DNA from 3 places in the Stenotrophomonas sp. YJH_SMC_48-3 genome. Region 1 is predicted to be linked to each of the others. Evidence: predicted binding sites of a transcription regulator. Region 1 holds the regulator's gene; each other region holds the start of a gene.
The links. The regulator FliA, encoded in region 1, starts transcription of late flagellar genes. The targets are predictions, from matches to a motif close to TAAAGTTTNNCNNNCNNNGGCCGATAA.
Positions count from the first base shown of each region.

Region 2: a site for FliA is predicted at 1,626-1,652, ahead of AC5P65_RS20465 (chemotaxis protein CheW). Genes of this name have one in related genera too.
Region 3: a site for FliA is predicted at 10,177-10,203, ahead of AC5P65_RS11690 (GGDEF domain-containing protein). Genes of this name have one in related genera too.

Region 1 covers NZ_JCAFSQ010000005.1:112-13,820, forward strand. The annotation lists partial or broken gene AC5P65_RS09245 (HAMP domain-containing methyl-accepting chemotaxis protein) at 1-1,509, opposite strand, end outside; gene AC5P65_RS09250 (chemotaxis protein CheA) at 1,897-3,885, opposite strand; gene AC5P65_RS09255 (response regulator) at 3,931-4,296, opposite strand; gene AC5P65_RS09260 (STAS domain-containing protein) at 4,293-4,601, opposite strand; gene AC5P65_RS09265 (chemotaxis protein CheW) at 4,771-5,871, opposite strand; gene AC5P65_RS09270 (ParA family protein) at 5,868-6,650, opposite strand; gene motD (flagellar motor protein MotD) at 6,655-7,671, opposite strand; gene AC5P65_RS09280 (flagellar motor protein) at 7,673-8,413, opposite strand; gene AC5P65_RS09285 (chemotaxis protein CheA) at 8,517-10,349, opposite strand; gene AC5P65_RS09290 (protein phosphatase CheZ) at 10,352-10,957, opposite strand; gene cheY (chemotaxis response regulator CheY) at 10,957-11,349, opposite strand; gene AC5P65_RS09300 (RNA polymerase sigma factor FliA) at 11,407-12,150, opposite strand; gene AC5P65_RS09305 (MinD/ParA family ATP-binding protein) at 12,147-13,034, opposite strand; gene flhF (flagellar biosynthesis GTPase FlhF) at 13,021-13,709, opposite strand, start outside.
Region 2 covers NZ_JCAFSQ010000023.1:171-4,559, reverse strand. The annotation lists partial or broken gene AC5P65_RS20475 (methyl-accepting chemotaxis protein) at 1-568, shown strand, start outside; gene AC5P65_RS20470 (flagellar brake protein) at 727-1,500, shown strand; gene AC5P65_RS20465 (chemotaxis protein CheW) at 1,695-2,186, shown strand; gene AC5P65_RS20460 (hypothetical protein) at 2,323-2,706, shown strand; partial or broken gene AC5P65_RS20455 (methyl-accepting chemotaxis protein) at 2,808-4,389, shown strand, end outside.
Region 3 covers NZ_JCAFSQ010000006.1:152,791-166,499, reverse strand. The annotation lists gene AC5P65_RS11740 (MtnX-like HAD-IB family phosphatase) at 1-440, opposite strand, end outside; gene AC5P65_RS11735 (DegT/DnrJ/EryC1/StrS family aminotransferase) at 615-1,817, opposite strand; gene AC5P65_RS11730 (DMT family transporter) at 1,828-2,226, opposite strand; gene AC5P65_RS11725 (EamA family transporter) at 2,223-2,582, opposite strand; gene AC5P65_RS11720 (alpha/beta hydrolase) at 2,584-3,420, opposite strand; gene AC5P65_RS11715 (sensor histidine kinase) at 3,499-4,878, opposite strand; gene AC5P65_RS11710 (response regulator) at 4,875-5,558, opposite strand; gene AC5P65_RS11705 (metallophosphoesterase) at 5,691-6,818, opposite strand; gene AC5P65_RS11700 (winged helix-turn-helix transcriptional regulator) at 6,892-7,341, opposite strand; gene AC5P65_RS11695 (MFS transporter) at 7,431-8,633, shown strand; gene AC5P65_RS11690 (GGDEF domain-containing protein) at 8,729-10,144, opposite strand; gene AC5P65_RS11685 (TonB-dependent siderophore receptor) at 10,431-12,680, shown strand; gene AC5P65_RS11680 (cation diffusion facilitator family transporter) at 12,821-13,709, shown strand, end outside.

The sequences.
Region 1 (13,709 bases):
CTGGCGGGCGTGTTCGGCGTTCTGGCGCACGGTGGAGGTCAGTTCCTCCATCGAGGCTGCGGTTTCCTCCAGGTTGGCGGCCTGCTGCTCGGTACGGCGCGACAGGTCGCTGTTGCCGGACGCGATCTCGCCAGCGGCGAGGGTGATGCTGGAGGCACTGGCCTGGATCTGGCTGACGATCTGGGTCAGCTGTGCGACGGTGGTGTTGGCGTCGTCACGCATGCGCGCGAACACGCCGTTGAACTGGCCGTCCATGCGTGCGGTCAGGTCGCCGGCGGCGATCGACTGCAGCAGCTGCGAGAGCTGGCCGAGGTTGCCGTCGGCGACCTGCATCATGCTGTTGAGCTGCTCGATCATCACGCGGAAATCGTGATCGAAGCGCTGCGCGTCACCGCGCTGGCTGAAGTCGCCCGCAGCGGCGGCCGAGGCCAGGTGCTGGATCTGCGTATTGATGGCCAGCAGGCTGGCCTTGGCGGCGTCCATCGATTCGTGCAGGATCGCGCGGCTGCCGGGCAGGCGGCGGGCGTCCGGAGCAAGGTTGCCGATGGCGTACTGGTTGAGCACTTCAATGGCATCGACGATCGCATCGAGGTGTTCGAAGATCACCGTGTTGATGCCGCTGGCCAGCTGGCCGTAGACGCCCGGGAAGTCTTCCGGAATACGGTGGCTGATGTCCGGGCCGGCATGCATCTGTGCCATCAGCTGCGTCTGCTCGCTGAAACGGCGCAGCATTGCGGTCATTTCGGCCGTGGCCGTAAGCATCCTGCCGGCTTCGTCCCTGCTGGTGGCCTGGGTGCTGACGCTGAGATCGCCGCGGGCGACCGCCTGGATGGCATGCACGGCCTTGCCCAGCGGGCCGGTGACCGCGCGCGAGATGACGATGGCCAGCGCGGCGGCCACCAGCGACAGCAGGATGATGCAGCCGATGATGGCGATCATGCTGTTGCGATGGGTGGCGTTGGCGTCGGCGATCTTGCCGTCCATCTGCCCGGCGATATGGGCGCCCAGTGCCTTCATCGCAGCGAACAGGTCGCGGCGCGCCGGGCGTGACTGCTCGTCGGAGATCTGCCGCGCCAGGACGCCGTCACCGGCGGTCACGGCGTCGCGCATCGCCTTGTTGGCGGCGAAGTAGCGATCCAGTTGCGCGCTGGCTGCGCGATACAGTTCACGCTCCTTGTCCAGCGCCGGCAGCGCCGCGTACGCCGCCAGTTCGTCATGTACGGCCTTGGCGGTGTCGTCCATGCGCTTGTTGTAGTCGGTCACCTTTTCCGGCTGGTCGAGCATGCTCAGCTGGGCCAGTTCGTAGGTGCGGAACTCCCCGAGCTGCGAGCGCGCCTCGCCCAGGTGCTGGACCGAGGGGATATCGTTGCCAGCCATGTCGCGTAGCTGCGCGTTGGCTTCGCTCAGTCGCAGCAGGGCGAACGCGCCGAGGATCAGGGTCATCAACGTGGTGAGGGTGAACCCCACAGCCAGCTTGCGGGCGATGGGCAGATCTTGGAACCACTTCATGCAGGGTGCTCCAGGTGGGCAGAGTGCCGGCGTCTGTGCGCCGGTTTGGGGGTGGTTGCAGAGCGAACGGTGGTTCCCGGTGGGGTTCGGTGACGGCCGTCAATGCGAAATAGCGGCGCAGTCTCGATGGACTTTATGGACGCAGATCACATTCGGATGCGTAGGGAGGGCAGCATGGAAGCGTTGCAGCGACGCGGTTTTCGATTGGATGAAGTGGTTGCGACAGCAACTAGCGTGCCGACGGAGTTCACGATTTGGTTTCGGGGTGCCGTCCCGCAGTCAGATTCCGTTCCTGCGGAAGGGAATCTGACCCCCCCTGGCAGACCGAACACAAACGAAAACCGCCGCCCCGAGGGGCGGCGGTCCATGGTTCGCATGCAGCGTGGATCAGGCCGCCTGCGGCATCCGCAGCGAGCGCACCAACCCACCGATGTCGACGATCAGCGCGACCCGGCCGTCGCCGAGGATGGTGGCGCCGGATACTCCGCCGATGCGGCGGTAGTTGTTCTCGATGTTCTTCACCACGACCTGCTGCTGGCCGACCAGTTCGTCCACCTCCAGCGCGATCTTCTGGCCATCACCTTCGACCACCACCACCAGCGATTCGCTGCCGGGTGCGCGGTTGCCGTAGCCGTAGTACTCGCTCAGCGAGAGGATCGGCAGGTACTCGCCACGCACGCGCAGCACGCGGCCCTCGCCGGCCATGCTGCGGATGTCCTCGGCCTGCGGCTGCAGCGCCTCCAGCACGTACGCCAGGGGCAGGATCAGGGTTTCGCCGGCCACCGCTACGGTCATGCCGTCGAGGATGGCCAGGGTCAGCGGCAGGCGGATCAGCGTGCGGGTGCCGGTACCGAGGCTGCTTTCGATCTGCACCTCGCCGCCCAGTGCCTGGATGTTGCGGCGGACCACGTCCATGCCGACACCACGCCCGGACAGGTCGGTGACCGCATCGGCCGTGGAGAAGCCTGGCTGGAAGATCAGGTCCCAGACCTGCGAGTCGGTCGGGTTGTCCGGCACGGCCAGGCCGCGTTCGTGAGCCTTGGCCAGGATCTTGGCGCGGTCCAGGCCACGGCCATCGTCGCTGACTTCGATGACGATATGGCCGCCCTGATGCGAGGCCGCCAGGGTGATCGTGCCGGTCTCGTCCTTGCCTGCACCGCGGCGCACGTCGGGCATTTCCAGGCCGTGGTCGATCGAGTTGCGCACCAGGTGCACCAGCGGATCGGCGATCTTCTCGATCAGGCCCTTGTCCAGCTCGGTACCTTCGCCGACGGTGCGCAGGCGCACCTGCTTGCCGAGGCGGCTGGACAGGTCGCGGACCAGGCGCGGGAAGCGACGGAACACCGCATCGACCGGCAGCATGCGCACGCCGATCACCGCTTCCTGCAGGTCGCGTGTGTTGCGTTCAAGCTGGTCCAGGCCGGCGAACAGGCTCTCGGCGTGGACCGGGTCCAGCGCGTGCGAGACCTGCTTGAGCATGGCCTGGGTGATGACCAGTTCGCCGACCAGGTTGATCAGCGCATCGACCTTGTCGACGCTGACGCGGATCGAGGTTTCCGCTTCCTGGCTGGCACCACCGCTGGCGGCAGGCGCGGCAGGTGCCGACGGCGCCGCTGCCACCGGAGCGGGGGCCGCTGCGGCCTGGGCCTGGGTGGCCAGGCTTGGCGGAGCGGCCGGACGGATGTCCAGTTCGCAGTCGTCCAGCACCCAGGCGAAGGTGTCTTCGATCTTGCTGCGCGGCACCTTGCCGACCAGGCCCAGATCCCACGCCAGGTGGGCCTCCAGCGGGTCGAGCTGGGCGAAGCCGGGCAGGCGTTCCATGCGCGCGGCGACCTGCAGCGAGCCGAGGTGTTCCAGCTCGCGGATAATGCGCAGCGGGTCGTTGCCGCTCATGAACAGCGACGGCGCCGGAGTGAAGCCGATCTGCCAGGCTTCGGGGGTATCGTCCACCTTGGCCGCTGCCGCGACCGGAGCGCTCGATGCGGCCTGGCCGGAGAGAACGGCTTCCAGGCGCGCCTTCACTGCGGCGACAGCGGCGGGGTCGGCAGCCTGGCCGTGTTCGGCTTCGCGCAGCAGGGCGCGAAGCACGTCCACCGAAGACAGCATGGCGTCGACGGCATGGCCTTCCAGCGCCCGCTTGCCGGCACGCAGCTCATCGAGCAGCGTTTCCAGCACGTGGGTCAGGCCGGCGATGGCATCGAAGCCGAAGGTGCCGGCGCCGCCCTTGATCGAGTGGGCGGCGCGGAACACCGAATTGATGATCTCCGCGTCCTGCTGCCCCGATTCCAGGGCCAGCAGGCCAGCCTCCATCGCGTCGAGGCCTTCGCGGCTCTCCTCGAAGAAGGTGGCGTGGAAGCGTTGCAGGTCCATGCTCATGGCAGTGGCGGTCCGGAAGCGAAGAAGGGGAGCGGTGCGGGGCGATCAGCCCAGCACTTTCTGCACGGTGGCGACCAGCTGTTCCGGATTGAACGGCTTGACCAGCCAGCCGGTGGCACCGGCGGCCTTGCCTTCGGACTTCTTGTCGGCGGCCGATTCGGTGGTCAGCATCAGCAGCGGGGTGAACTTGTAGTCCGGCAGCTGGCGCAGTTCGCGGATCAGCGCGATGCCGTCCATGTTCGGCATGTTGACGTCGGTGACCACCGCATTGAAGCGCTGGCCCTTGGCGCGACCGAGCGCGACCGCGCCGTCTTCGGCTTCTTCGACGGCAAAACCGGCCGAGGTGAGGGCGAAGGAAACCATCTGGCGCATCGACGCCGAATCGTCCACCACCAAGATACGTGCGCTCATGCAGCGTTCTCCACAGATTTCAGGTTGTCATGGGTTGCGTCCAGGCCCAGGGCCTGGGTGACGCCCAGCAGGCGCGCGGCGTCACGGAAGGTTGCGGTGCAACCGTGGAAGCCGGTGCCCAGGCCTGCCTCGCGGCGGGCCTGCACGAATGCACACAGCACCTGCACGGCGGCCGTGTGGATGCGGGCGACCTGGCTTGCATCCAGGGTCAGCTCGCCTGCCTGCGCCACCAGCGGGGCGAGGCGGTTCTTGAGCTCGGTGCTGCTCTCGATGCCGAGATCCCCACCCAGTTCGACAGTGCTCATCGTTGCTCCGGACAAACGGTTCCGTGATCCATAACGGCACCCCGGCAGGGTTCTTTAGGGGAATCGACGCGGTGCGCCGATGCGGTGTTGTTCGGGGACGGGAGATGCCAATGCTGCGCATCGGCACCTGCAGTCCCCGACAGGCACCGCGTCGGCGCAAAGCGCCGACTCAACTCAACAGCCGTGTGGCGTCGAGCAGGATCATCGGACGCTGGCTGACCCGGGCGACGCCACGGAACAGGTCGTTGGAAATCTGGCAGATGCGCGCGGTATCAGGCGGCTCGATCTGCGAGTCGGTAAGGTTGGCGACATCTTCCACCGCCGACACGCGCAGGCCGATGGTTTCGCCGTCTTCCTCCAGCACCACGATGCGGGTCTGCGAATCGTCTTCGGCAGCGGCCGCACCCAGGTGCAGGCCGAGATCCATCACCGGTACCACCTGGCCCCGAAGGTTCATGATGCCGAGCATCGCTGGTGCGGTGCCGCGCAATGGCAGCAGGGGAACTGGCAGCACCACTTCCTGCACCTTCAGCAGTTCCAGCGCATAAGCCTGGGTGCCGCAACGCAGGCGCAGCCAGCGCGAGGTGCGCTCGCCGGCGCGGCGGTTCTGCGGATGCGGGCTGCTGGCGGGCTGGAGAGCCTGTGCCTGCAGTTCCTGCCAGGTGCCGGGACGGTTGGTGGCCGGGGCATCCACGGCAACGCGGGGCGGCGGCGCGACGGCAGCGGGCGCAGCCGGGGCAGGCGCGGGTGCAGGGCGCGGCGCCGGGGGCGCTACCACGGCCGGGGGCGGCGTGGGGACATCCGCGCCGCCGGCAGCGGCCTCGAACGCAGCCTGCAGGCCGGGGCTGTCAGTGTGGGCGAGGTGATGGCTGTCGGCCGCGTCGGTCTCGTAGATCACTTCGTCGGGCAGGTCGTCCCAGGTGGGCTCCGGGCCGGCCTTGGCCGGGGCCGTCTCGTGGATCACCTCGTCAGGCAGATCATCCCAGGTCGGTTCCCGCTCGGGAGCGGCGACCGGCATTGCGGCGGCCTCGAAGGCGGCTTCGAGCGCGGCGTTGTCCGCGGCAGGCGCCGCGGCGACGGTGTCGGTCTCGTAGATCACCTCGGCCGGCAGGTCATCCCAGGTCGGCTCATGTTCCGGTTGCGATATGCTGGCCGGGGCCGGGGCCGGGGCCGGGGCGACGCTGTCCGGCGTTGGAAGCACGACGGCCGGAGCGATCGCTTCGCCCAGCAGTTCGTCCAGATAGTCGTCCAGTACGCCGGTGCTGTTCATGCGGCCTGCTCCAGGGCGCGGGCATCCTCACCGAGGATCCAGTTCAGTGCGCGGCGATAGGCGGCCAGGCCGCGGCCCGGGTACTCCTCACCAACGCTGGGCAGGGTCAGGCCTGCGGCATTGCTGATGCGGGTGTCGATCGGAATGGCGTCTTCCCACACGCGGGTGCCATGACGATCCTGCATGGTGCGCAGCGACTCGTTGCCGGCGCGGGTGCGGCGGTCGAACAGGGTCGGCAGGATCGAGATCGGCAGCGGGCGGCGGCGCGAGCGCTCGACCATCTCGCCGGTGCGGACCATGCCGTCCAGGCCATGCAGGGCCAGCGGCTCGGCCTGGGTGGGGATGATCAGGCGGTCGGCAGCGGCCAGCGCGTTGATCATCAACAGGCCAAGGGTGGGGGCACAGTCCAGCAGGATGTAGTCGTGCTGGCCCTGGTGGCGCGCCAGTGCGTTCTGCAGGGCCAGGCCGAGGCCGGGCTGGTTGGCGCTGCGGCGCTCCAGCGTGGCCAGCGCCGACTGCGCGCAGACATAGTCCAGGCCTTGGATGCTGCTGGCATGGCACAGGCTGGAAAGATCGGCCGGCGGAGCGCCGAACAGTTCCAGCACGCCGGCCGGCGGCGGATCCACCGGTACGCCGAAGGCGCGGCTGAGCGAGGCGTGCGGATCGAGATCGATCAGCAGCACGCGATGGCCCAGCGCGGCCAGGCCGCGGCCGAGGGCGAGGGTGGTGGTGGTCTTGCCGACTCCGCCCTTCTGGTTGGCGATTGCCCAGATGCGCATCGGTTTACTCCTTCATTGCCGGGGGAACGGCGGCGCCGACGCGGCTGCCAGCCGGCACCGGCGGCAACTTCACCGGTGCGATGGGGGAGGTGGGGGCGCTGGCCGGAGTTGCGGCGGCTTGTTCGGTGGTGCTGTTGTCGACGGCGCCGGTGGCCGCATTGAGGCGCTGGCCGAGCGGATCCACCGAATGCGAGGTGTCGGCCAGGATGATGACCATCACCCGGCGGTTGCGGTTGCGCCCCTGCGCGCTGTCGTTCTCTTCGCGCGGACGGAACTGGCCATAGCCGACCATCGCCAGCCGCGACGGCTGCACGCCCTGGTCGGCGAACAGATGCACCACGCTGGCGGCGCGTCCGGCCGACAGTTCCCAGTTCGAAGGGAAGGTGGCGGTGGCGATCGGCACGTTGTCGGTGTGGCCTTCCACGCGCACGCTGTTGGGCACGTCACGCAGCACCTCGGCGAGGCTGGCCAGCGTCTGCCGTGCATGCACGTCCAGCGCGGCCGAGCCGGTGGGGAACAGGATGTCGCTGTTGATCTCCACTTCAATCCACAACTCGGTGCGGCGCACGCTGATCATGCCGCGGTCGATCAGCGGCGCCAATGCAGCGGTGAGGCGGTCGGCGATGCTGTTGAGCTGGCGCTCGGCACGGGCGATCTGTTCCTGGTTGTGCACGGAGACCGGCATGCGCATCTGCGAGGCCATCGACGGCAGCAGGGTCGGGTCGTGCGACGGCGCCGGCGCGGAGGGGCCGATCTTGGTGCCGGACTTGATCACCGAAGGGCTGTCCCAGCCGCCACCCTGCACCTGCTTGTTCCCCACCTGCACCGGGTTGATGGTGCGCGGTGCGCCACCGAAGGCATCGGTGAGCGCGTCGGCCATGATCCGGTACTTGCCCTCGTTGACCGAGGAGATCGCGTACATGACCACGAAGAAGGCGAGCAGCAGCGTCATCAGGTCGGCATAGGGGATCGCCCATGCTTCATGGTTGGCGTGCTCTTCGTGGTGCTTGCGGCGGGCCATGTCAGTGCAGGAAGCCGGAAAGGTTGGTTTCGATGTTGCGCGGGTTCTCGCCCTGGGCGATCGAGATCAGCCCTTCAATGACCATTTCGCGGTCGCGGGTGTTGTGCGAGATCACACTCTTGAGCTTGGCAGCCACCGGCAGGAACAGCAGGTTGGCCGAGGCGATGCCGTAGATGGTGGCGGTGAACGCGGCGGCGATGCCGTGGCCGAGCTTGCTCGGGTCGGCCAGGTTCTTCATCACCGCGATCAGGCCGAGCACGGCGCCGATGATGCCGAGGGTCGGGGCGTAGATGCCCATCGCTTCGAAGACCTTGGCGCCGGCCTGGTCCTGGTGTTCCTGGCTGCCCAGTTCGATTTCCAGCATGTGCCGCATCGATTCGGGCTCGACGCCGTCCACCAGAAGCTGCAGGCCCTTGCGCAGGAACGGGTCCTGCTGCGCTTCCACCTGCGATTCCAGACCCAGCAGGCCCTGGCGGCGGGCGATGTTGCTCCACTCGACGATCTGCTGGATCAGTTCGCGGCGATCACTGTGTGGCGGGCGTACGACCCAGCGCACGATCTTGAACGCATGCTTGAACACCGCCGGCGAGGTATGCAGCAGGATCGCGGCGACGGTGCCGACGATGACGATCACGAACGCCGCAGGCGACCACAACGACGCCAGGCCGGCGCCCTTGAGGATGCTGCCGCCGACCAGCGAGGCCAGGGCGAGAAAGAGTCCAATGAGGCTGAGTCTATCCATGGTTCCGGTATCGGCGTGTATGAATGGGACTTGAGACACCGGTAGATCGCGTACAGACGGTAGTCACAGTTTTTCGGGTCGCCGGGCATGGCCCTGGCGGGGTTCAACGCAGCCCGTCCACGTCCAGGATCAGGGCCATGCGACCATCGCCGATCAAGGTTGCACCGGCATAACCGCGCAGGCCGCGCAGGGCCTTCGGCAGTGGCTTGATGACCACTTCCTCACGCCCGCGCACCTGGTCCACGACCAGCCCGAAGCGGGCTTCGCCGGCCTGCAGCACCACGATGGTCAGCAGGGTTGACGCGGCCGGTGTCACATCCAGCCACTGGCGCAGGTCGACCAGCGGCAGGGTGTGCGAGCGGCGATCAAGCACGGCGCGGCCATCGAACCAGCCCAGCGAGGTGCGCGGCGCGTGCAGCACTTCCATCACGCGTGCCAGGGGTAGTGCGTAGACGTCCTCGCCGGCCTGCACCAGCAGGGTCGGCAGGATCGCCAGGGTGAGCGGCACGCGGATCAGGAAGCGGCTGCCACGACCCAGTTCCGACTGGATCTGGATCTGGCCGCTCAGTTCGCGGATGCGCGACTGCACCACGTCCATGCCTACGCCACGGCCGGAGATGTCGGTGACCTGCTGCTTGGTCGAGAAGCCCGGCAGGAACACCAGGTGCAGGCACTCCTCGCTGCTCAGGCGGGCAGCGGCCTCCGGATCGATCAGGCCTTTCTCACGCGCCTTGGCGCGCAGCTTCTCCGGGTCGATGCCGGCGCCATCGTCCTGCACCTCGATGCTGACGTAGTCGCCTTCCTGCTGCGCCGACAGGCGTACATGGCCCATCCGCGGCTTGCCTTGTGCTTCGCGCAGGTCGGGCATTTCCACGCCATGGTCGATGGCGTTGCGGACCAGGTGCACCAGCGGGTCGGCCAGGGCCTCGACCAGGTTGCGGTCGAGCTCGGTCTCGGCACCGATCAGCTCCAGGTCCACTTCCTTCTTCAGCGAGCGGGCAACGTCGCGGGCGACCTTGGGGAACCGCGAGAACACCTTGCCCACCGGCTGCATGCGGGTGCGCATCACCGCCGATTGCAGGCGCGCGGTGGCGATATCCAGCGTCGACACGGCGCGGTCCAGCTCTTCATCGCGCAGGCGTGCACGCAGGGTCTTGAGCCGATTGCGCGACAGCACCAGTTCGCCGATCAGGTTGACGATCGCGTCCAGGCGTTTGGTATCAACGCGCACCGTGTGTTCGGCCTCGGCCAGCGGCTTGGCCGCCGGCTTGGCCACGGGTGCCGGTGCAGCGACCGGGCGCGGCGCGGGCGCCGGCGCCGGTGCCAGGACTGCAGCAGGCTTGGCACCCGGTGCGGCGCCACCGTGCAACTGGTCGAGCAGGGCTTCGAACTCGTCCTCGCTGATCAGGCCGTCGTCGGCTTTTTTTGCCGGCGCGATCGCAGTCGGAGCATTGCCACCGTGCAGCTGGTCGAGCAGCGCCTCGAATTCGTCGTCGGTGATCAGGTCGCTGCCCCCCGCGGCGGGTGCTGCGGCGGCGGCGGGCGCAGCCACGGCACCCCCGTGCACGTCGAACTGGGCGATCAGGTCCGGCGGCGCATAGCCCGGCTCGGTGCCGGACGACACGGCGTCCAGCATCGACTGCAGGTAATCCAGTGATTGCTGGGCCGCGTCGAAGTGGTGGGCCTGCAGCACGGCCTGGCCGGCGCGCGCCGCGCCCAGCGCCTCCTCAGCGGCGTGGCACAGCTCGACCATGGCAGTGACGCCGAGGAAGCCGGCGCCGCCCTTGAGCGTGTGGTAGCCGCGGAACACCGCATTGAGCTGGTCGCTGTCCTGCGGTGCCTGCTCCAGCGACACCAGCTGTTCGCCGAGGCGGTCCAGGATCTCCTGCGCCTCGATGATGAAATCGGCAGTGATGTCGTCGGATACCGCGCTCATGCTTACAGCCCCAGATCCGACAACAGGTCGTCGGCGTCGTTCTGCGAGACCGCGTGGCGGTCCAGTCCCTTCAGTGCCGGCCCGGCCAGTGCCGGGTCGGTGCGATGCTGTTCCGGCGGCAGGCCGAGTGCGCCGAAGCCCTCGTGCACGCGGCGGACGATGCCGACCACGCGACGGATGATCTGCCCGGTCAGGTCCTGGTAGCTCTGGGTCAGGGCGATCTCGGTCAGGTTGTGGCGGATGCGCTCGAGCTGCGCGTCCTGGCCTGGCTGCAGGCCTTCGGCACGCAGCTGTTCGGTCAGGCTGCGGCATTCCTCGGCCAGGTCCAGGGTACGGTGGGTGGCCTGTTCGGTCATCGCCACCACGTGGTCCAGGCGCGCGCAGGCGTCATCCAGCTCACCGGCCTCGCTGGGCACGGTCGGCAGTTCACCCAGCGCCTGTCCCAGCTCGCGGGCCAGCCGCGACAGGCCGCTCATCATCGGCTGCGTGCGCAGCGCGACCAGTCCGTCGATGCGTTGCCGCCAGGCAGCTTCGTCACCGGACTCCAGTGCGTCCAGGGCTTCCTGCAGGCGCAGGGCCAGGGCGTTCTTGTCGACCGTGGTATCCATCAGGCGCTGGCCGCCAGGCGTTCGAAGATCTTGCCGAGCTTCTCTTCCAGCGTCTGCGCGGTGAAGGGCTTGATGATGTAGCCGTTCACGCCGTTCTGGGCGGCTTCGATGATCTGTTCGCGCTTGGCTTCGGCAGTGACCATCAGCACTGGCAGGGTCTTCAGCTTGGCATCGGCGCGGATCGCCTTGAGCAGCTCGATGCCGGTCATCACCGGCATGTTCCAGTCGGTGACGACGAAATCGAACGACTGGCTCTGCAGCAGCGACAGCGCGGCATGCCCGTCCTCGGCTTCGGCGGTATTGGTGAAGCCAAGATCGCCCAGCAGGTTCTTGACGATGCGACGCATGGTCGAGAAGTCGTCGACGATCAGGATGCGCATGTTCTTGTTCAAAGCAGAGTTCCTTTGTTGTTCATTCCGGGTGGCCGGGGGCAGCCGCCTCGGGCATGTTCACTCTTCCAGGCCGGCGTCGGCCGCCTCGAAAATCTTCAATCGTCCACGCAGGCGCAGCACGGCCTGGCCGTGGATCTGGCAGACCCGCGACTCGCTCACGCCGAGCACCGCGCCGATCTCCTTCAGGTTCAGTTCCTGCTCGTAATAGAGCGAGAGCACCAGCTGTTCGCGCTCGGGCAGGTGGCCGATGGCCTTGCCCAGCTCGCGGCCGAACTCGCCGCGCTCCAGCACCTGCTGCGGCGTCGGGCCGCCCTGGGCGACGGTATCCAGCTCGCCCTGGTCCTCGATGCGTGACTCCAGGCTCAGCACCTGGCCACGCGCGGCGTCTTCCATCAGCCGCAGGTATTCGGGCAGCGGCATCTCCATCGCGGCGGCCACTTCGGTGGCGCTGGCGGCACGGCCGGTGCTCTGTTCCAGGCGGCGGATGGTGGCAGCGGCGTCGCGTGCGCGGCGATGCACCGAGCGCGGCACCCAGTCGCCACGGCGGATCTCGTCGATCATCGAACCGCGGATGCGGATCGAGGCGTAGGTCTCGAACGAGGCGCCCTGGTCGGCGTCGTAGCTGCGCGACGCTTCGATCAGCCCCATCATGCCGGCCTGGATCAGGTCGTCCACCTCCACGCTCGCCGGCAGGCGTGCGGCCAAGTGGTGGGCGATGCGCCGCACCAGGTCCGAGTGCTGGGAGATGACCTCGTTGGCCGCCGAGCGCTGGACCTCCCGGTACTGGGCTGCGCCTTTCATGCGGCCACCCCGCGCTGCTTGAGAATGCGCTCGAGGAAGAACTCGACGCCGCCACGCGGTTCGGTCGGCGCCTGCCAGCGTGCGGTGCGGCGCGCGATCTCGGTGATCGCCAGCGCGGCTGGGCTGGACGGGTAGGCCTTTACCACCGGTTGCTGGCGCTGCACCGACAGGCGCAGCCAATCATCCTGCGGCACACAGCCCAGATAGTTCAGCGAGACATCGGCGAGGAATTTCTCGCAGACCCGGGTCAGCTTTTCGTACAGCACGCGGCCCTCGTTGGGGTCGCGCACCATGTTGGCCACCACCTGGATGCGGTCCACGCCGCGCTCGCGCGACAGCACCTTGATCAGTGCGTAGGCGTCGGTGATCGAGGCCGGTTCGTCACAGACCACCACCACGGTGTCCTGCGCGGCCTGGCAGAAGGTCAGCACGCCATCGGTGATGCCGGCGGCGGTGTCCACCACCATGATGTCCAGTTCGCGTTCCAGTTCGGAGAACACGTTCACCAGGCCGACGTGCTCGGCCGGGGCCAGCTCGGCCATGTGGCGGCGACCGGACGCGGCCGGGACCACCAGCACGCCGTTCGGGCCTTCGACGATGACGTCGTCCAGCGAGCAGCGGCCGGCCACCAGGTCGGCCAGCGTAAAGGTGGGGTTCAAGCCCAGGATCACGTCGATGTTGGCCAGGCCCAGGTCGGCGTCCAGCAGCAGCGTGCGCTTGCCCATGCCCGCCAGCGCCACAGCCAGGTTGGCCGAGACGTTGGTCTTGCCCACGCCGCCCTTGCCGCCGGTCACCGCGATGGTGCGCACAGGGCCGAGCGGCTCGCTGCGGGTGGCCGACAGCGGGAAGGTCTTGGTCAGCTTGGCGTACTCACGCGACGGCATGGTTCAACTCCGGGTTGCAGGGCATATCGGCCGCTCGGCGCAAATCTTCAAGGCGAAGTACGAGATTGGCTGCACTGGCCCGGTGCAGGTCCTCCGGGACGTCCTGGCCATCGGTCACCCAGGTGATCGGCAGGGCATGGTCCACGGCCACAGACAGGGCGTTGCCGAAGCGGCCGGTCTCGTCCAGCTTGCTCAGCACCAGACCCTGCAGGTTGGCGGCGCCGAAGCGGCGGACCACCTCGTCCATGTCGCCGAAGCTGGTATTGGCCGGCAGCACCAGCAGGGTGCGCACCTGGCGGGCGGCACGCAGCCACTGCAGCTGGGCGGCCAGCGCGCGGTCGCGCGGGCCCAGCCCGGCGGTGTCGATCAGCACCAGCTTGTAGTCCTTCAGGCGTTCCAGCAGCTGGTCCAGGTCGGTGCCGCTGTTGGCCTCGTGCACCGCGATGCCGAGCTGGCGGCCGTAGCCGTAGAGCTGCTCGCGGGCGCCGATGCGGGCGGTATCGGTGGTGACCAGGGCGACGTCACGCGGCGCGTGCTTCTCGGCGAATCGCGAGGCCAGCTTGGCGATGGTGGTGGTCTTGCCGGCGCCGGTCGGGCCGACCAGGGCGATCACGCCGCCTTCTTCCAGCGGGTCGACCGGGGCGATCGGAAGCTTGCGCGAGATCAGCCCCAGCA
Region 2 (4,389 bases), on a different contig from region 1:
GGTGGAAGCCGCCCGTGCCGGCGAACAGGGCCGTGGCTTCGCCGTGGTTGCCAGCGAAGTGCGTACCCTCGCCCAGCGCTCGGCCGCCGCCGCCAAGGAAATCAAGGGCCTGATCGACGACTCGGTGGGCAAGGTCGCCGAAGGCTCCAGCCTGGTGCACCAGGCCGGCAGCACGATGGGCGAGATCGTCGCCTCGGTGCAGCGCGTGACCGACATCATGGCCGAGATCTCCGCCGCATCGCAGGAACAGAGCGCCGGCATCGAGCAGGTCAACCAGACCGTGGTGCAGATGGACGAAACCACCCAGCAGAACGCTGCGCTGGTGGAGGAAGCCACCGCCGCCGCGCGTGCAATGGAAGACCAGGCCGTGCAGCTGGGCGAAGCCGTGGCCCGCTTCCGGCTGGCATCGCAGGGCACGACGGCCATTCCGGCGCGTCCGCTGGCGGCGCCGGTACCGCGCCAGGTCGCAGCTGCCGCACCGGCCGTGAAGGCGGCCCCGGCACGTACGCTGCGCACCGGGACAGCCCAGTCGGCGCTGGCTGCAGACGGCGACTGGCAGGAGTTCTGATGTCGCCAGGGTCGGACCCTTCTCCCTCGGGAGAGGGGTCTGGCCCCTTACGCATGGAAAGTGATGCAAATCCCACTTCATAATCCGGTGCAGAGGCCGATATCCCCATCGAGCCTCGCGCCAACGCGTGCTGGCGCCCGCCCCTGACCGTAGATTCCATGTCCGACGGCAACGACACTGCAGTGCATGATGTCCACGCGGCTGATGCCGCCGACGAACGTTTCCTGGTCCGCAACCCGCGCCAGTTGCGCCAGCTGCTGCGCTCGCTGATCGACCAGCGATCACTGATCAATGCCCATATCGACGGCCGCGACCGGTCGTTCCCGACCGCACTGCTCGAACTCGAAGAGGATGAAGACTACCTGCTGCTCGATGGCAGCCTGCAGGAGGCTTCCAACCGCGCCGCCGAACAGGCCGACCATCTGCTGTGCTTCGCCCAGCTCGAGCGTGTCCTCGTGCGGTTCCGCCTGCACGCGCTGGAGCGCGTGGACAACGATGGGCACGTTGCCTTCCGCGCCCCCCTTCCGGACGAACTGGTGCATCTGCAACGCCGTGAGATGTACCGGCTGGAAACCCCCGTCACTGATTCGCCCCAACTGCGGATCCCCGCCGGCGAGAGCCGCGCCGACGCCCTGTCGATGCGGGTGGTGGACATCAGTGGCGGCGGCCTGGCGGTCGCCGTGCCAACCGATTGCGCAGTGTTCAGCCTGCAGAAGCGCTACCCGGCGGTGCTGTCGTTGCCCGACGGCCCGGACCTGGAGATCGGGCTGGTTGTCTGCAACCTGTTGCCGCAGCGCCAACCCAACGGGATCGAGATCAAGCGGGTGGGCATGCGCTTTGACACCCTGCCGCGCGGCGCCGACAGCGCCATCCAGCGCTACATCTTCCGCATCGACCGCCAGCGCAAGGCACGCCGCAACGGCGAGCTGTAGGGCGCGTTCGATGGGTAGTGCCGGCCGCTGGCCGGCAACCCGCATATTGCCGTTGCCGGCCAGCGGCCGGCACTACCGATCCTCGGCAGACCCACGCCGTGCGCGGATGCCTCCGAGCCGGCGCCTAAAGTCCCCCCCGGAGGGGCCGATATCGAGCCTGACACCGGGACTTCCGGCAGAACCAGGACCCCTCGATGAACGACAAGACCAACTCCGCCGCCAGCGCCGGTGGCGAATTCCTCAGCTTCACCCTTGGTGACGAGCACTACGGCGTGGACATCCTCAAGGTGCAGGAAATCCGCGGCTACGACGCCGTCACCCGGGTGCCGGATGCACCGGACTACATCAAGGGCGTGATCAACCTGCGCGGCACCATCGTGCCGGTCATCGACCTGCGCCTGAAGCTGCGCCTGGACAATGCCCGCTACGACGCCTTCACCGTGATGATCGTGCTGAACGTCGAAGACCGCGTGGTCGGCATCGTGGTCGACAGCGTCTCGGACGTCATCCCGCTGTCGGCCGAGCAGATCCGTCCGACCCCGGAATTCGGCGCTGCCGTCGACACCCGCTTCATCTCCGGCATCGGCACCCACGACGACCGCATGCTGATCCTGCTGGACATCGAGACCCTGCTCGACAGCGCCGACATGGGGCAGAACGCCCTTGCCGAAGACGCTGCTGCCTGATCGAGCGGACCTGCTTCACGTTCCGGTCACAAAACCCTTCAGTTCTCCCCGGCAGTGCCGATAGGGGGACAGAAGCCGGTCGCGCAGGAGCGCGCGGAACCGGAACGACCATCACCATCCCCGGAGATATACCTCGATGAAGTCCCTGCTTGCGTTCGTTTCGGCCGCTGTCCTGGCCACCACCGCCTCCTCCGCGTTCGCCCAGTCGGCCGACATGATCCCGCCGGAACTGGCACCGCGCTCGGTCGGCAAGGACGGCATGGTCTGCGGCAAGGTCGAAAAGGCCCGCTACGCAGAAGGTTCCGAAGGCCAGCCGACCTTCCTTTACATGGGCGGCGCCTTCCCGCGCCACACCTTCTCGGCCCGCATCGCCGGCGAGAACCGCAGCAAGTTCTCCTTCCCGCTGGAAACCCTGGAAGGCAAGACCGTGTGCGTGATCGGCAAGATCCAGCGTGACGCCTCGCGCGCGGAAATCGAAGTCAGCTCGCCGGCTGGCCTGAAGCTGGCCAACATCAAGTAATCCGCTGTCCGTCGGACCACGCCGGTGCTGGTGCCGGCGTGGTTTCTGCTGCAACCGGGCCCGATGCCCGGGCGCGTCTGCCTTAGGAGCTCGCAACGCCCATGCCGTGGATCAACAACCTGAAACTGATGCCGAAGCTGCTGCTGACTTTCGGCGTCCTCCTGCTGGTGATGCTGTTGCAGGGCATCGTCGCCTATCGCGGCCTGCATTCGCTGAACAACGTCACCACCGAGCTGGCCGGTTCACGCATGGAGAGCATCCGCCTCGCCGGCGAGATGCGCGGCATGCTGGGCGAATACCGCAATGCCGCCTACCAGCAACTGATCCGGGCCAGCGACGACGTCAAGTCCGATGCGCGCAAGCAGGGCGTCGAGCTGCGCGCGAGCATGGACAAGTCGATCAAGGAGTACCCGAAGCTGGTCGACAACGCGCAGCAGAAGAAGCTGTTCGACACCTTCGCCAAGGAGTGGAAGGACGCCCTGGCCTCCTATGACAGTGTCACCGAGATGCTGGAGCTGGACCTGCCGGACGATGCCATCGATACCTTCGTCGGCGAAACCCGCACCAAGCACCGCAAGGCCGCCTCGGCACTGGAAGCGCTGATCGCCGAAGACAACCGCCTGGCCCGCGCCTCGCGCGAACAGGCCGCGTCCACCTATTCCGCCTCGGCCGTGCTGACCGTGATCGCCCTGCTGGGTGGCGCTGCGCTCGGCCTGGTGCTGGTCTGGCTGTTCGCCCGCGCACTGGTCGGCAGCGTGCGCGGCGCCGTCTCGGTCGCCAACGACGTCGCCGGTGGCAAGCTCGATGGCCATATCGACGTCAGCCGCCAGGACGAGGTAGGCGAACTGATGCAGGCCATGCAGCGCATGCAGCGCGACCTGCGCGAACGCATCGAGACCGACCAGGCGGTCGCCCGAGAGAACCTGCGCATCCGCACCGCGCTGGATTACAGCTCCACCGGCGTGTACCTGACTGATACCAGCAACAACATCGTTTACACCAATCGCGCCCTGCAGCAGACCCTGAGCCAGTACCAGGACGACGTGCGCCGCGACCTGCCGGACTTCGATGCCCAGGCCTCGCTGATCGGCAAGCCGGTCACCGTGCTTGAGCACCGTGGCGAAATGGACCAGACCCTGCTGGGCAACCTGAAGGCGCACGGTGTCGCCCGCCGCCCGATGCAGTATGGCGACGCCCAGTTTGCCCAGGTCGTCTCGACCATCCGCAATGAGGACGGTGACACTGTCGGCTACGTGGTGGAATGGCGCGACCGTACCCAGGAAGCGCAGGTTGAAGCGGAAGTGGCCCGCGTGATCGCCCAGGCCGCCGCCGGCGACCTGTCCGGCCGCATCGATGCTACCGACAAGGAAGGCTTCTTCCTGCAGCTGGCCCAGCAGATCAACGGCCTGCTGGACGCCAACGCCGGCAGCATCGAACAGATCTCCGGCCTGCTCGCCGCACTGTCGCAGGGTGACCTGACCGTGCGCATGCACGGCGACTACCAGGGCGTGTTCGCCCGTATGCGCGACGATGCCAACGCCACGGCCGCGCAGCTGAGCGAGATCGTCACCCGCATCAAGCAGTCCAGCCGCGCGATCAGCTCGGCCGCCGGTGAGATCGCCTCGGGCAACAGCGATCTGTCGCGCCGTACCGAACAGCAGGCCGCCAATCTGGAAGAAACCG
Region 3 (13,709 bases), on a different contig from region 1:
CAGGTGCATTTGCAGGTGCCACTGCGGCAGCCTTCGGCCTGGTAGGGCGATTCCAGTTCCCAGTGGTCCCCGCACCAGCGCAGGTGGTTGGCCACCACCGGCAGTCGCGACAGGCCATGGTTGGCGAGGATGCGGTGGATCGCATAATCCAGGCCGTCGCTGACGATGCGCAGTGGCACGCCCAGCTGCTCGGCGCGGGCGACGAAGGCGACGAAGCCCGGATCGATCTGCACCTGGTCCAGGTGCGCATCGAGCGTGGCCGGGTCCAGCTTCAGCAGCCGCACCTGGCCCTGCATGCATTCGCGCGAGCCGATCTTTCCAGCCTTCCATTGGTCTTCCAGTTCCTGCCAGCCCGGCTGGCCGTACTTTTCCAGCAGCGAGTCGATGACATCTTCGAGGCTGATGGTGCCATCGAAGTCACACAGGATGCTCCAGTGCATGGGCAGGTCCGTCGATGAAAGAAACGTCCGGCACGATGCCGGGGCAGGCTCAATGTAGGCAGGCCGCCTTTCTCGTTCCTTTCCTGTTGAAAGGCTTCATTGACGGGCTGGGAAAGCGTTCAGGAAGGTGCATGGATGAATGCGTGAGGTGCAGTCCATCCGTGCGTCTTGAAGTCACGCGCGGGCCAGCACCTGCAGTATTTCGGCCGTCTCTTCACGGGTCTGCCAGGCGCTGTTGCCAAGCGTCAGCATGCGTGCGGCGAAGTCGCGTGCGTTGGGCATGTCGTCCTGCGGCACGATGCCGCGCAGGTACGCGTAGTCGGGCAGGGCATGGATGAACATGCGGCTGGCGCCGAGCCCGCGTGGCCACAGGTCTTTCAGTACAGCATCGCGGGCGCGCTGGCTGGGCAGCAGCAGCATCAGCATCGGCCAGGTGCCGCCGGTGCCGGCCAGGCCATCGACGACCTCCACCGCCGGCAGCTGTGCCAGCTGCACACGCAGCTGCAGTGCGCGCAGGCGCCCGGCCTGCAGGAACGCAGGCAGCCGCCGTGCGGCGTGGGCGCCCACGTTCTGCCGCCACTGGCTGACCCGGTGCTGCGGGATGTCCAGCGGGAAAATGTCTCCGACCGCGTCTTCCAGATCGCCGCGTTGCAGGGCGCTGCGCAGAGGATTGCCGTACACCAGCGACAGCAGCGAGGGGCGGTAACAGGCGGCAAGGCCGAGCAGCTGCACGCTGCGAAGCAGCTCCCAGCGCAGGCTGAAACGTACCTGTTCGGCGGCATGTTCGGCCAGCCCAGCACGCAGTTCGTCGTCACGGCTGACCAGCAGGCCGCCTTCATGCAGGCTCAGGCCCTTGCCGGCAGCCAGGCTGAAGAATCCGATATCGCCACGCAGGCCGACACTGCTGTTGCCGACCCGTGCGCCGAGTGCCTGTGCGGCGTCCTCGATCACCCAGGCGCCGGCGTTGCGGGCGACTTCGCAGGCCAGTTCGACATCGGCGATGCGCCCGCCCAGGTGGGTCGGCAGGATCGCCAGCGTGCGCGCATCGGCCAGACGCCTGAGCTGGCCGGGATCAAAGTCGAAATGGCCGTGGCGGGTATCGCACAGCTGCACGCGCAGGCCCAGGCTGTGCACCGCGATCGGCACCAGCGGGCAGGTATAGGCCGGCAGGATCACGGTGTCGCGCTTGGGCGCACGCTTGCGCAGCGTACGCAGCGCGATCAGCAGCGCGTGTGTGCCGGAACAGGTCAACTGCAGCGGCGGTGTGCCGAGCTGACTGGCCAGGATCGCGCGCAGGTCGCCACCACCGGGAAGGAAGTCGCTGGCCTGCATCGGCAGGCCAGCCGTCGGCGGCAGTTCGCGCGCGAACAGGCTCATCGCCGCGCGCTCATGGCGTGCTTGCGGCGGGGCTGTGCGGATCGTCTGCTTCGGCGCGACCGAGGCAGGCGATGCCGGCCACGATCAGGACCGCACCGACCAGGTGGTGCAGGGTCAGTGGTTCGTTCAACAGCCACGCCGACAGCAGCAGCACGCTGATCACTTCCAGGTGCGAAGCCGCGAATGCCGGACCGATCGGCGCATGCCGCAGCAGGCTCATCCAGGTGAAGAACGCCCCCACGTAGCCGAGGATGGCGCCGTACACCCACGGCTGCGACAGCACGCGCAGCAGCCACGCCGTGTTGGCCTCCACCGGCAGCGCGGCGTCGCCGGCGTATTTGAAGCACAGCTGGGCCAGTGTGTCGAAGGCCATCAGCAGCGGGAAGCCGATTACATACAGGCGCCTCATGAGCCGGCCCCCACCACCGCCACGCCCGCCGTGACCAGCAGCATGCCGGTCACCCGCAATGGCGTGAGCTTTTCGCGGAACAGGATGCGGCCGGCGATCATCAGCGCGACGATGTTGATCGAGCCAAGCAGCACGCCCTTGGACAATGGAACCAGCGACAGGAACGCAATCCAGGCGACGAACTCAAGCACGTAGCAGGCGATGCCGATCCACAGCCAGGGGCGGCTGAGCATGTGTTTCCAGCGTTGCAGTCCTTCGCCTTCCTGCGGATCGCTGGCGGCGGCCTTGAAGGCGAGCTGGCCACCGGTATCGAGTACCACATTGGCCAGCCACAACAGCGTGGCAAGTGCCCCCATCTCAGGCCACCGCCTTGAGCGCGCCGCTGCGTTCGCCGATCCCGGCGAAGAAGCGCGCGCTGCGGCGGATCACCTCTCGACGTTCGCGGTCGATGGTGATCATGTGGTAACTGTCCTCCAGCACCACCAGTTCCTTTGGGCCGCTGACCCGCGACATCACCAGTTCGGCATTTCCCATGCTGGCCACGTCGTCCTCGCGGGCGTGCATCACCAGGCATGGTGCGGTGACCTGGTGCAGGTGGCGGCGGGTCCAGTTGCTCAGCGCACGCATCTCGGCCAGCGCGTGCCAGGGATTGCCCGGCAGGCCGGCGGCGGCGCTGTCGCCGGACAGCATGGCGGCGCTGACCTGCGCACGGAGGCGCTCGTCGCGAAGGCCGTACGGCGGTTCTTCCATGAACATGCGGTCGCGGCCGATGTTGAAGCGTTTGAACCAAGGCAACAGGAACGAGAGGCGGGCGACGGCGGGAATGTTCCAGCCGTCGTAGCGGAACGTGGCGCCGTACACGCCGACGCCGGACACCCATTCCGGGCGCCGGGCAGCCAGGGCCAGCGACAGCACCGCGCCCATCGACAGGCCACCGACGAACAGCTGGTCGACCTTGCCGCGCAGGCTGGCCGCCGCATCCTCCACGCCCTGGTACCACTGTTCCCAGGTGGTTGCCAGCAGGTCATCCACACTGCCGCAATGGCCGGGCAGCTGCACGCCGTGCACGGTGAAACCGGCGTTGTTCAGCCCTTTGCCCAGCATGCGCATTTCCGCCGGGGTGCCGGTCAGGCCATGGACCAGCAGCACGCCCTGCGGGCCACCGGGGAGGAAGAAGTCGTGCGATTCGGTCACCTGGCGGCTCCGGGACGGCAGTGGGGATGGCAGGATCGCAAGCGCGATTTTCGCCAGCCTTTCAGCGTCCCGGCCGGGTCAGGATGCCTTCAGCAGCGGCAGCGAGATGGCGACCTTCAGTCCACCACCGGGGCGGTTCAGGAAGCTCAGGCGGCCGCCGAAGTGCTCCACCGCCTCATGCGCGATGGCCAGGCCGAGGCCGGTGCCGCTGGCAGCGGTGCCCGGCGCCCGGAAAAAGCGCTCGCCCAGCCGTGGCATCACGTCGTCCGGCACGCCGGGACCGTTGTCTTCCACATACAGTTCGACATCATTGTCGTCCAGCGCATGCACGCCGACGGTGACGGTCGCACCGCGGCCGGCATAGCGCAGCGCATTGTCGATCAGGTTGTCCAGTGCCTCCTGCAGCTGGGCGCCGTTGCCGAGCACGCGCAGAGGGTGGGGACTGCCGAGGTAGCCCAGGTCGATGCCGTCGCGGATCGCTTCGGGCACGCGCATGCCGACCCACTGTGGCACCCGTTCGCACAGGTCCAGTGCCTCCACGGTATCGGGCACGGTCTGCGCCCGGCTCAGCGCCAGCAGCTGGGTGCTGACCCGCGCGGTGCGCTGGTTGAGCCGGCGGATGTGCTGCAGTGCCTCGCGCACCGTGTCCGGGTCGCCATGCGCCAGTGCCTGGTCCACGTGCAGGGCCATGCCGGCCAACGGCGAGCGCAGCTGGTGCGCGGCGTCGGCGATGAAACGGTTCTGCAGGGTGATCATTTCCGCCTGGCGGGCAAACAGATCGTCGATGGTGCTGATCAGCGGCTGGATCTCCTCCGGCACGTCGGCGTCGGAGATCGGCGCCAGTTCGCCGCGGCGCTGTGCCAGGCGGGTCCTCAGCGGGGTCAGGATGCGCAGGCCATGGGTCACCCCGAACCAGACCAGCGCGGCGGTGCCCAGCGCCAGCATGGTCATCAGCGGGATGATGATCATCAGGATCTCTCGCGCGCGCTGGCGTCGTTCGGCCATGCTTTCGGCCACCGTCACCGCCAGCTGGTCCTGCGGATCGTTCATCGCACGCGTGCAGACGGTGGCCATGCGCACCGGCTGGCCGTTGAGAATGCCGTCGTACAGGGTGGGGTCCACGCCGGTGCATTCCTGCGAAGGCGCGTAGGCACTGAAATCCGCATTGCCGCTGAGTGTCCCCTGGCGGCTGCTGTCGACGTTGAAATAGCGATGGCCGTCGGGCTCGTACTCGATCAGGAAGCGCGCCTGCGGTGACAGCTCGCTGGTCACCGGCATGCCGCTCAGCATCTGCGCGAAGGAGTGCGTGTCGTCGATGAGGTTGCGGTCGTGGATGCGGTTGGAGTAGTCCAGCGCAACGTAGTAGGCCAGGATCGTATTGAAAGTGAGCAGGGCCAGCATCGGCAGCGCCAGGAAGGCAAGCAGGCGCCGGCGCAGGCTGGGCGGTCCACTGATCACGGGGCGCTGTCGTCCTGCGCGTCTTCCAGCATGTAGCCCAGCCCGCGCACGGTGCGGATGCCCATGCCGCCGGGCTGCAGCTTGCGGCGCAGGCGGTGCAGGGCGATGTCCAGGCCGTTGTCGGTCAGGTCCTGGCCCCAGTCGCACAGCGCTTCCACCAGCTGCGCGCGCGACACGATGCGCTCGGCGCGAACGGCCAGCGCCGACAGCAGGCCGAACTCGCGTGCGGTCAGTTCAAGTGATTGGTCGTCGATCCAGACGCGGTGCCCGGCCAAGTCCAGGCGCAAGCGGCCGACGCGCAGGTCCGGATTACCATTGCTGGTGACCCGCCGCAGCTGTGCTCGCACGCGGGCTTCGAATTCGTCCAGTGCGAACGGCTTGACCAGGTAGTCATCGGCGCCGAGGTCGAGCACGCGTACCCGCTCGGCCAGGCCGTCACGTGCGGTCACCACCAGCACCGCCAGGCCATCGCCGCGCTGGCGCAGGCGTTGCAGCACGTCGCGGCCATCCAGTTGCGGCAGGCCCAGGTCCAGCACCAGCAGCGCGTACTGCGTCGAGCCCAGTGCAGCATCGGCGTGCGCACCGTTGTCGACGTGGTCGACCACGTGCCCCTGCCGGCGCAGCGAGGCGCACAGGCCGGAGGCGATATCCGGGTCGTCTTCAGCAATCAGAACGCGCATGCGCGGGGCTCCTGTAACGGTCAGGCCCACCGGATGGACGGGTTGGGCCTCTCGGCTGCCGAAGGGTAGCCGCAAACCGGGTGAAGGTGGAGCGCGCCGGCACCTCCCGGCACCGTCGCGCTGTCCCTCCATTCAGTCCTGCAGGCCCGGCTCACCCAGCGCCAGCGGCACCCGCGAACCATCCAGCAGGCCACGGCTGAGCTTGCCATCCTCGATGAACAGCAGTTCGCCGTTCTCGCCGTTCTTGATGCTGCTGTCGATCGCGATTACGCGGTCGCCATGGAAGCTGCTGACGTGCGGCATCGAAGTGTGGCCGACCACGATGCGGGTGAGCTGCAGGCGGTCGAGCACGGCCTGCACACCCGCGGTGTCGAGGCGGCCATCGAAATAGCCGCGGTACCAGATCGGGCTGGTCTTGCCGTCATACAGCGGTGCCGTGGCCGGGTCGGCCTTCACTTCGGCCTTGGGCAGGCCCAGCGAGGCCTGATAGGCCGCGTTGGTGCGTGCCGGGTCCAGCGCCAGCTGCACCGCCTCGGGCGAGATGCCGCCGTGCAGGAACAGGGTATCGCCGATCTTCAGCAGCACCGGACGGGTGCGCAGCCACTGCCCGATCACCGAATCGGCACCATACAGCTGCGGGTAGCTGCGGCCCAGCAGCTGGGCGCTGCGCAGGTACTTCGGGTTGACGTAGCGCAGGTCGTCGTACAGCACCATGGTTTCGTGGTTGCCGAGCACGAAGTGCACGGCGCCACCGGCGGCGGCCGCCTGCTGCTGCAGGCCGTAGAGCAGCCAGAACGCCTCGGTCACCTGCGGGCCGCGGTCGAACACGTCGCCGGCGATGACCAGTGTGTCCTTGCCCAGCGCCCAGCGATCCTCCGCGTCGATCACGTGGTGGGCGCGCAGCAGGCGCACCAGCAGCCCGTACTGGCCATGGATGTCCGACAGCGCGACGATGCGCGGTGCAGCCGGCAGCACGGAAATCGAAGGTGCGTTCGGCGCGGCCACATGTACGGTGTGCTCGTAGCCACAGCGCGGCGCGATATCGGTGCCCGTCGTGTTGATGGCCAGCGTGCGCGACTCGACCTTGTCGTCGCAGATCCACTTGGCCTGCAGCTGGTCGCCCTGGCGGAACACATAGGGGCCATCGGCCTGCACGTGGTCGGCGGGCGCGGCAACCTCGCGGGCCTGCGTGGTTGCTGTGGCGCAGGCCAGCAGCGGCAACAGCAGGGCGGTCAGCAGGGAAGGGCGACAGCGCGACATCGGCGGCATCCAGCGGCGGAAAGATCCGATGCTAACCGGCGCGGGCGTCCGTCGGTGTGCGCGAGTGGGCGGATCAGGCGCCGCGCCGGTCGTCCTTGAGCTTGCGCACGCGGGTGGCGGCGGCCTGCAGCGGCTGACCGTCGCGCCCGCGTGGCTGCATGTAGGGCAGTGGTCGCCGCGTGCTGGATTCGATCAACTGCGAATGGGTTTCACCGGCGCTGAAGCGATGGCGTTCTCCCCACTGGCGCAGCGCGACCAGCAGCGGGAACAGTTCCTGGCCGGCGTGGGTGAGCACGTATTCCTGGTAGGCCGAGCCATCGGAGGCCGGTTGCAGTTGCAGGATGCCGGCCTCGACCAGCCTGCGCAGGCGATCGCTGAGGATGTTGCGCGCCGCGCCGAGGCTGCGCTGGAAGTCGCCGAAGCGGCTGACGCCGTCGAAGGCATCGCGGATCACCAGCAGTGCCCAGCGATCACCGAGCAGGTCGGCGCTGCGGGCAACGGGGCAGGGAATGTTGGCGTGCATGCTGGGGCCTCCGAATGTGGTTGCAGTTTAAAACCAATGGCGATAGCCTGCATCAAGTTTCAAATTGCAACTACATCATGAGCGCATCGATGTCCCGCCCATTGCTGACCCTGCTCGCGGTCGCGGCCGGCGCCAGCGTGGCCAACGTCTATTACGCGCAACCGCTGCTGGATCGGCTGGCACAGGCCTTCGCACTGGACCGTGCCGTGGCGGGCGCAGTGTTGGCGGCAACCCAGGCCGGCAGCGTGCTTGCATTGCTCGGCCTGCTGCCGCTGGCCGATCGCGGTGACCGGCGGCGCCTGCTGCGGCTGCAGCTGGCGGCACTGGTGGCGGCCCTGCTGTGGCTGGCAGCGGCACGCACGACCGGTTGGCTGCTGTCGGCCATGCTGCTGGCCGGACTGCTGGGCACCGCGCTCACCCAGGGCTTGATCGCCTATACGGCAGCGATGGCTCCGGCCGCGCAGCGGGGGCGCGTGGTGGGCGCCGTGCAGGGTGGGGTGTTCATCGGGCTGCTGCTGGCGCGTGTGCTGTCCGGCACGGTGGCGGCCATTGCCGGCTGGCAAGCGGTCTATCTGCTTTCGGCAGCGCTGATGGCGGCCTTGGCCGTACTGCTGTGGCGGCGCCTGCCGGCCGTGCCGATACCCGCAGTGCCGCCGCGCTGGCGCGACCTGATCGGCTCGATGCTGGGCATGCTGCGCCGCGATCGAACGCTGCGCGAGCGCGGGCCGCTGGCATTGCTGCTGTTTGCCGGCCTCAATGTGTTCTGGGCGGCGGCACCCTTGCCGCTGTCGGCACCGCCGCTGCACTGGTCGACCGCAGCCATCGGTGCGCTCGGCCTGGCCGGGGTGGCAGGTGCATTGATGGCGTCGCGGGTCGGGCACTGGATGGACCGTGGTTTCGCGCATCGGGTCAGCCTCGGCGCGCTGTTGTTGATGCTGGTCGCGTGGTGGCCGCTGCTGGGCCTGCCGCGTTCGCTGTCCTTGCTTTTGCTGGGTGTGGTCGTGCTCGACCTCGGCGGCCAGGCACTCCATGTCTCGAACCAGGCATTGTTGCTGCGTGCACCGACAGAACAGCATGGGCGCCTGGTGGCGTTGTACATGTTGTTCTATGCAGTTGGCAGTGGGGCGGGTGCGGCTGCGGGGCCTTGGGTGCAGGCCCGGCATGGCTGGCCAGCAGTGTGCCTGTTGGGCGCCGGCATCGCGCTGCTGGCGCTGCTGTGGTGGGCAGCATGGCGGGTGGTGGCGTTCAACGCATCGGCTGGCGCGCGAACCGGTAGAGTCGACTGTCGGTAGAGTCGACTGTCAGTCGACTGCTCTTCGCCCCGCGTGCGAAAAATCCCGCGCTGCGCGCGACAGTCGACCAGCGGTCGACTCTACCTGTCCTGTCGTCATCGCTGCAGTGCACGCCGCCCCGGGGCTTCCTGCAGGTCCGCGCTGGCCACCACCACGCGGTTGCGGCCGCTGCGCTTGGCCTCGTACATCGCCGCGTCGGCACGTGCCATCAACCGTTCGTAGTCCGGATGACCATCGTGACCGGCCACGCCGATGCTGGCGGTCAGCTCCAGCACCTGGCCATTGGCTAGTGCTACCGGTGATTGTGCGATCTGCCGGCGCAGGCTCTCGGCGATCACCGAGGCCTGTGACTCGCTGGCGGCCACCAGCACCACCACGAATTCTTCGCCGCCATAGCGGAACAGATAGTCGCTGCCCCGCGTGAGTTGGCCGAGCAGGCCGGCCACGTGCTGCAACGCGCGGTCGCCGGCATCGTGGCCGTGGCCGTCGTTGATCGCCTTGAAGTGATCCAGGTCGAGCAGCAGCAGCGAGAACGGCGTGCCGTTGCGCGTGGCCAGCTCGATTTCCCGGCGCAGCACGGTCGGCAGGAACCGGCGGTTGAGCAGGTTGGTCAGTGCATCGCTGCCGGCATCCAGTTCGCCGATGCGCTCGAACAGCAGGGTCATCAGGGTGCGGATGGCGGCCAGATCCTCGCGGATGGCCGGCAGCACCGCCAGCCGCTGCGCCGGGACATCGTTGCTTGCCTGTTGCAGGTTCCCGTCGATGCGGGCCATCAGCTGGCCGACCTGCTGGGTTTCGCTGCTCTCGCCGAAGCTGGGGATGCCCTTGTGGGTGAACCACAGGCCGAATTCCGAGGTCGCCAGGCTGGCGCTTTCGCCGGCCTGCACGTGGCCGGCCAGTGCGTACAGCAGTGCGTTTTCCCAGTCCAGCAGCAGGGCGCGCTGGCGCTCGCGCTCGGTGCTGACGTTCTGCACCAGCGAGAACAACCGGTAGGCCGCATCGGCACGGGTGGATCGTTCGCGCGCATGGGTGTAGGCCAGGGTCATGCCTTCCATGGCGATGTCCATGATCGCGCTGAGGCAGTCGATGGCGGCGAACGCGGTGGCACTGTCGGGTGCGTCGTCGCGCAGGCGCACGAACAGCTCGTGCTTGAGCACGCGCGCGCCGCGGGTGACCAGGTCGACCGGAATGCCGACCCGGGCATGCACATCGCCGATCACCCGTTGCGAGGCCACGGCACTGGCGATCCTGTCGCGATCAGTGGTCAGCAGTTGCACCAGCCAGCGCTGCATGGCCGGCTGCAGGCGCTGCTTGACCTGGTCGTGGGACAGGAAGCGGCGTGCACGCCCGTCCTGCAGCAGCACTTCGTAAAAGCGCTGTGCCAGCACGGCTGGGGCATCGGTGGCAGCGGCCTTGAGCAGCGCGGTGGCGGCAGGGCCAGCCTGTTGCAGGCAGTGCTGCCAGGCCTCGGCCAGCGGCTGGCTGGCATCGTCCAGTTGAGGTGGTTCCACGTCGATCTCTGACTGCGTACGCCAAACCACGGGTATCGGCCGTGGTGGCGTGCGGTTGATGGCGGGTAAGCCGGCCAGTTTAAGCGCGATGCAGGGTTGCACGGTGCGCAAAGCACATCGGCGCCACTGCGGCAATGAGTGAACGCATTTGAGAATCACTCGCATTGATGGGAGAATGCGCCCACGGATCGGGCCGCAGGCGACTGCAGCGACGCTCCGCCTCCCCCTCGTCGTTGCCTCAAGCCCTTTGCCAGAGGCCCCGTTGCCCTGCCAGAAGGTCCAGATCATGTCTCCTGCCGTTGTCCTTTCGCCGCGCCCGCTGGCGCTTGCCGTTGCCGCCCTGCTGGCGGGCAGCGCCCTGACCGCCCAGGCTGAAACCGACGCCACCGATATCGACACGGTGCATGTCACCGCCTCGCAGATTGCCCGCCAGGCGTTGGGCACGTCGACCATCACCGCTGAGGACATCGCCAGGCGCCCGCCGGCCAACGACATCGCCGAACTGCTGCGCACCATGCCGGGCGTCAACCTCACCGGCAACAGCGCCTCGGGCCAGTACGGCAACAACCGCCAGATCGACCTGCGTGGCATGGGCCCGGAAAACACCCTTATCCTGGTCGACGGCAAGCGCGTCGGTGCCCGTGATGCCGTGCGCATGGGGCGCAGCGGCGAGCGCAATACCCGCGGCGATACCAACTGGGTGCCGGCGGAAATGATCGAGCGCATCGAAGTGCTGCGCGGCCCGGCGGCGGCACGCTACGGCTCCGGTGCTTCCGGCGGCGTGGTCAACATCATCACCAAGCGCCCGACCGGCGACCTGACCGGTGCGGTCGACCTGTATGGCCTGGTGCCCGAGCACAGTGCCGAAGGGGGCAGCGAGCGCGTCGGCCTGCAGCTCAGCGGGCCGATGACCGATACCCTGTCGTTCCGCCTGTACGGCAATCTCAACAGGACCGACGCCGATTCGCTGGACCTCAATCGCCGGTACGCGACGAATCCGAACGCAGTGCCGCCAGCTGGCCGCGAGGGCGTCAAGAACCGCGACGTCAACGCGCTGCTGCGCTGGGACGTGACCGCCAACCAGGTGGTGGAGTTCGAAGCCGGCACCAGCCGCCAGGGCAACATCTACGCTGGCGATCGCGCGGTCAGCACCACCGGTACCTCGACCGGTGTCGACCTGGCGGCACTGGCCGAAGGCCAAGCGGAAACCAACCGCATGTACCGCACCACCGGCGCGATCACCCATCGCGGTCGCTGGGGCGACGTGACCTCGCGGTTGACCGCCGCGGTGGAAGCGGTGAACAACTCGCGCATCAACGAAGGTCTGGCCGGTGGCCCGGAAGGCAGCTTCAACGGCACCGACTGGTCGACCTCGCGCCTGCGCAACTACCAGCTGGATGGCGAAGTGAGCTTCCCGACCGCACTGGGCGGCGCAGAGAACATCTGGACGCTCGGCTTTGAATACCTGGACAGCCGCCTGACCGATCCGTATTCGATGAGCCAGTCCAGCAGCAGCGGCGGCGGTATTCCAGGGTTGTCGGCCGACCGTGCGCGGGGCAAGGCCGACGCGCAGACCACGGCGGCGTTCGTGGAAGACAACATCTACCTGGGCGAGCGCTGGATCGTTACCCCGGGCCTGCGCTTCGACCACCACAGCCAGTTCGGCAACAACACCAGCCCCAGCCTCAATGCGCAGTTCCGTATCAACAGCGACTGGGTGGTGAAGGGCGGCATTGCCCGCGCGTTCAAGGCGCCGAACCTGTACCAGTCGAATCCGGACTATCTCTACTACACCCGCGGCAACGGCTGCCCCAATGCGCTGCCGAGCTTGGGCGCTGGTTGCTACATGCGCGGCAACGCAGACCTGAAGGCGGAAACCAGCCTGAACAAGGAACTGGGCATCGAGTGGGCACCGCAGAGCGGCTGGCAGGCGTCGTTGACCTACTTCCACAACGATTACAAGGACAAGATCCAGGCCGGTTACACCCAGATCGGGCTGACCGCCGACACCAAGGGCCGCATCTTCCGCTGGGAGAACGCGCCGAAGGCGATCGTGCAGGGGCTGGAAGGCAACCTGGTCATTCCGCTGCTGGGCGTGCAGGGCGACCGCCTGAAGTGGAGCAACAACTTCACCTACATGGTGGAAAACGAGAACAAGACCACGCACCAGCCGCTGTCGGTGATCCCGAAGTACACGATCAACACCATGCTGGACTGGCAGGCCACCGACAGGCTGTCCATGCTGCTGACCGGCACCTTCTACGGCAAGCAGGAACCGGCCACGACCAACATCAACAACGACCCGCGCTGCACTGGCAGCTGTGATGCATCGATCGCGCTGCAGGATCGTGGCGCGTACAACATCTGGGGCGTGAGCGCGCGCTACAAGGTGACCGAGACGGTCAGCTTCGGTTTCGGAGTGAACAATCTGGCCGACAAGCGCTTGTTCCGCGAGGCCAACAGCAGCGATGCCGGGGCGGCGACCTACAACGAGCCGGGCCGCGCATACTGGGCCAGCCTGCGCTTCGGCTTCTGACCGCAGGCGGTCGTCGGTCTGCAGCCCTCGCCGGGCCACGCCCGGCGAGGGCTCGTGTGGCCTGCAATGTTATAAACATCGTAATAGTCTCTCCCGCCGGCACCGCGTAGCCTGCACCGCATCGCAAAGGAGCTGTTGCCATGGGCCACGACCACGACCATCTGCCATCCCAGATCCGCCACGAGAAACCCCTCTGGTGGGCACTCGGCCTGACCACCACCTTCCTCGTCGTCGAAGTGGTGGGCGCGTTCTGGACCAACAGCCTGGCGCTGCTGTCCGACGCCGCACACATGGCCACCGATGCGCTGGCGCTGATGATCGCGCTGGTCGCGGTGCGGCTGAGCCGGCGCCCGCCGGATGCGCGCCGCACCTACGGCTATGCACGGCTGGAAGCGTTGGGCGCGATGATCAACGGTGCCATGCTGTTCGTGGTCGCCGCCTACATCCTGTGGGAGGCGGTCGGCCGTTTCCGCCAGCCGCAGGAGATCGCCTCCTCCGGCATGCTGGTGATTGCTGCGGCGGGCCTGGTCATCAACCTGATCTCGATGCGCCTGCTGCAGGCGGGCAGTGGCGAGAGCCTCAACGTGAAGGGCGCCTACCTGGAAGTATGGGCCGACATGCTCGGCTCGGTGGCAGTGATTGCGGGCGCATTGTTGATCAAGTGGACCGGATGGAAACCGATCGACCCGATCCTGGCGGTGCTGATCGGCCTGTGGGTGCTGCCGCGTACCTACGTGCTGATGCGTGAGGCGATCAACGTGCTGCTGGAAGGCGTGCCCAAGGGCATGGATGTGGCCAGGGTGCGCGACAGCCTGGCCGGCCACGCCGCAGTCCTGGACGTGCATGACCTGCACGTGTGGGCGCTGGCTTCAAGCACGCCGGCGCTGACCGCGCACATCGTGATGCGCGACGGCACCGACGCCGATGCATTGCGCCGCGAGCTGGGCGGTCGCCTGCATGATGACTTCGGTATCGAGCACGTGACACTGCAGATTGAAGCGGACCATTGTGGCGAAGCCTGTGGCGGGC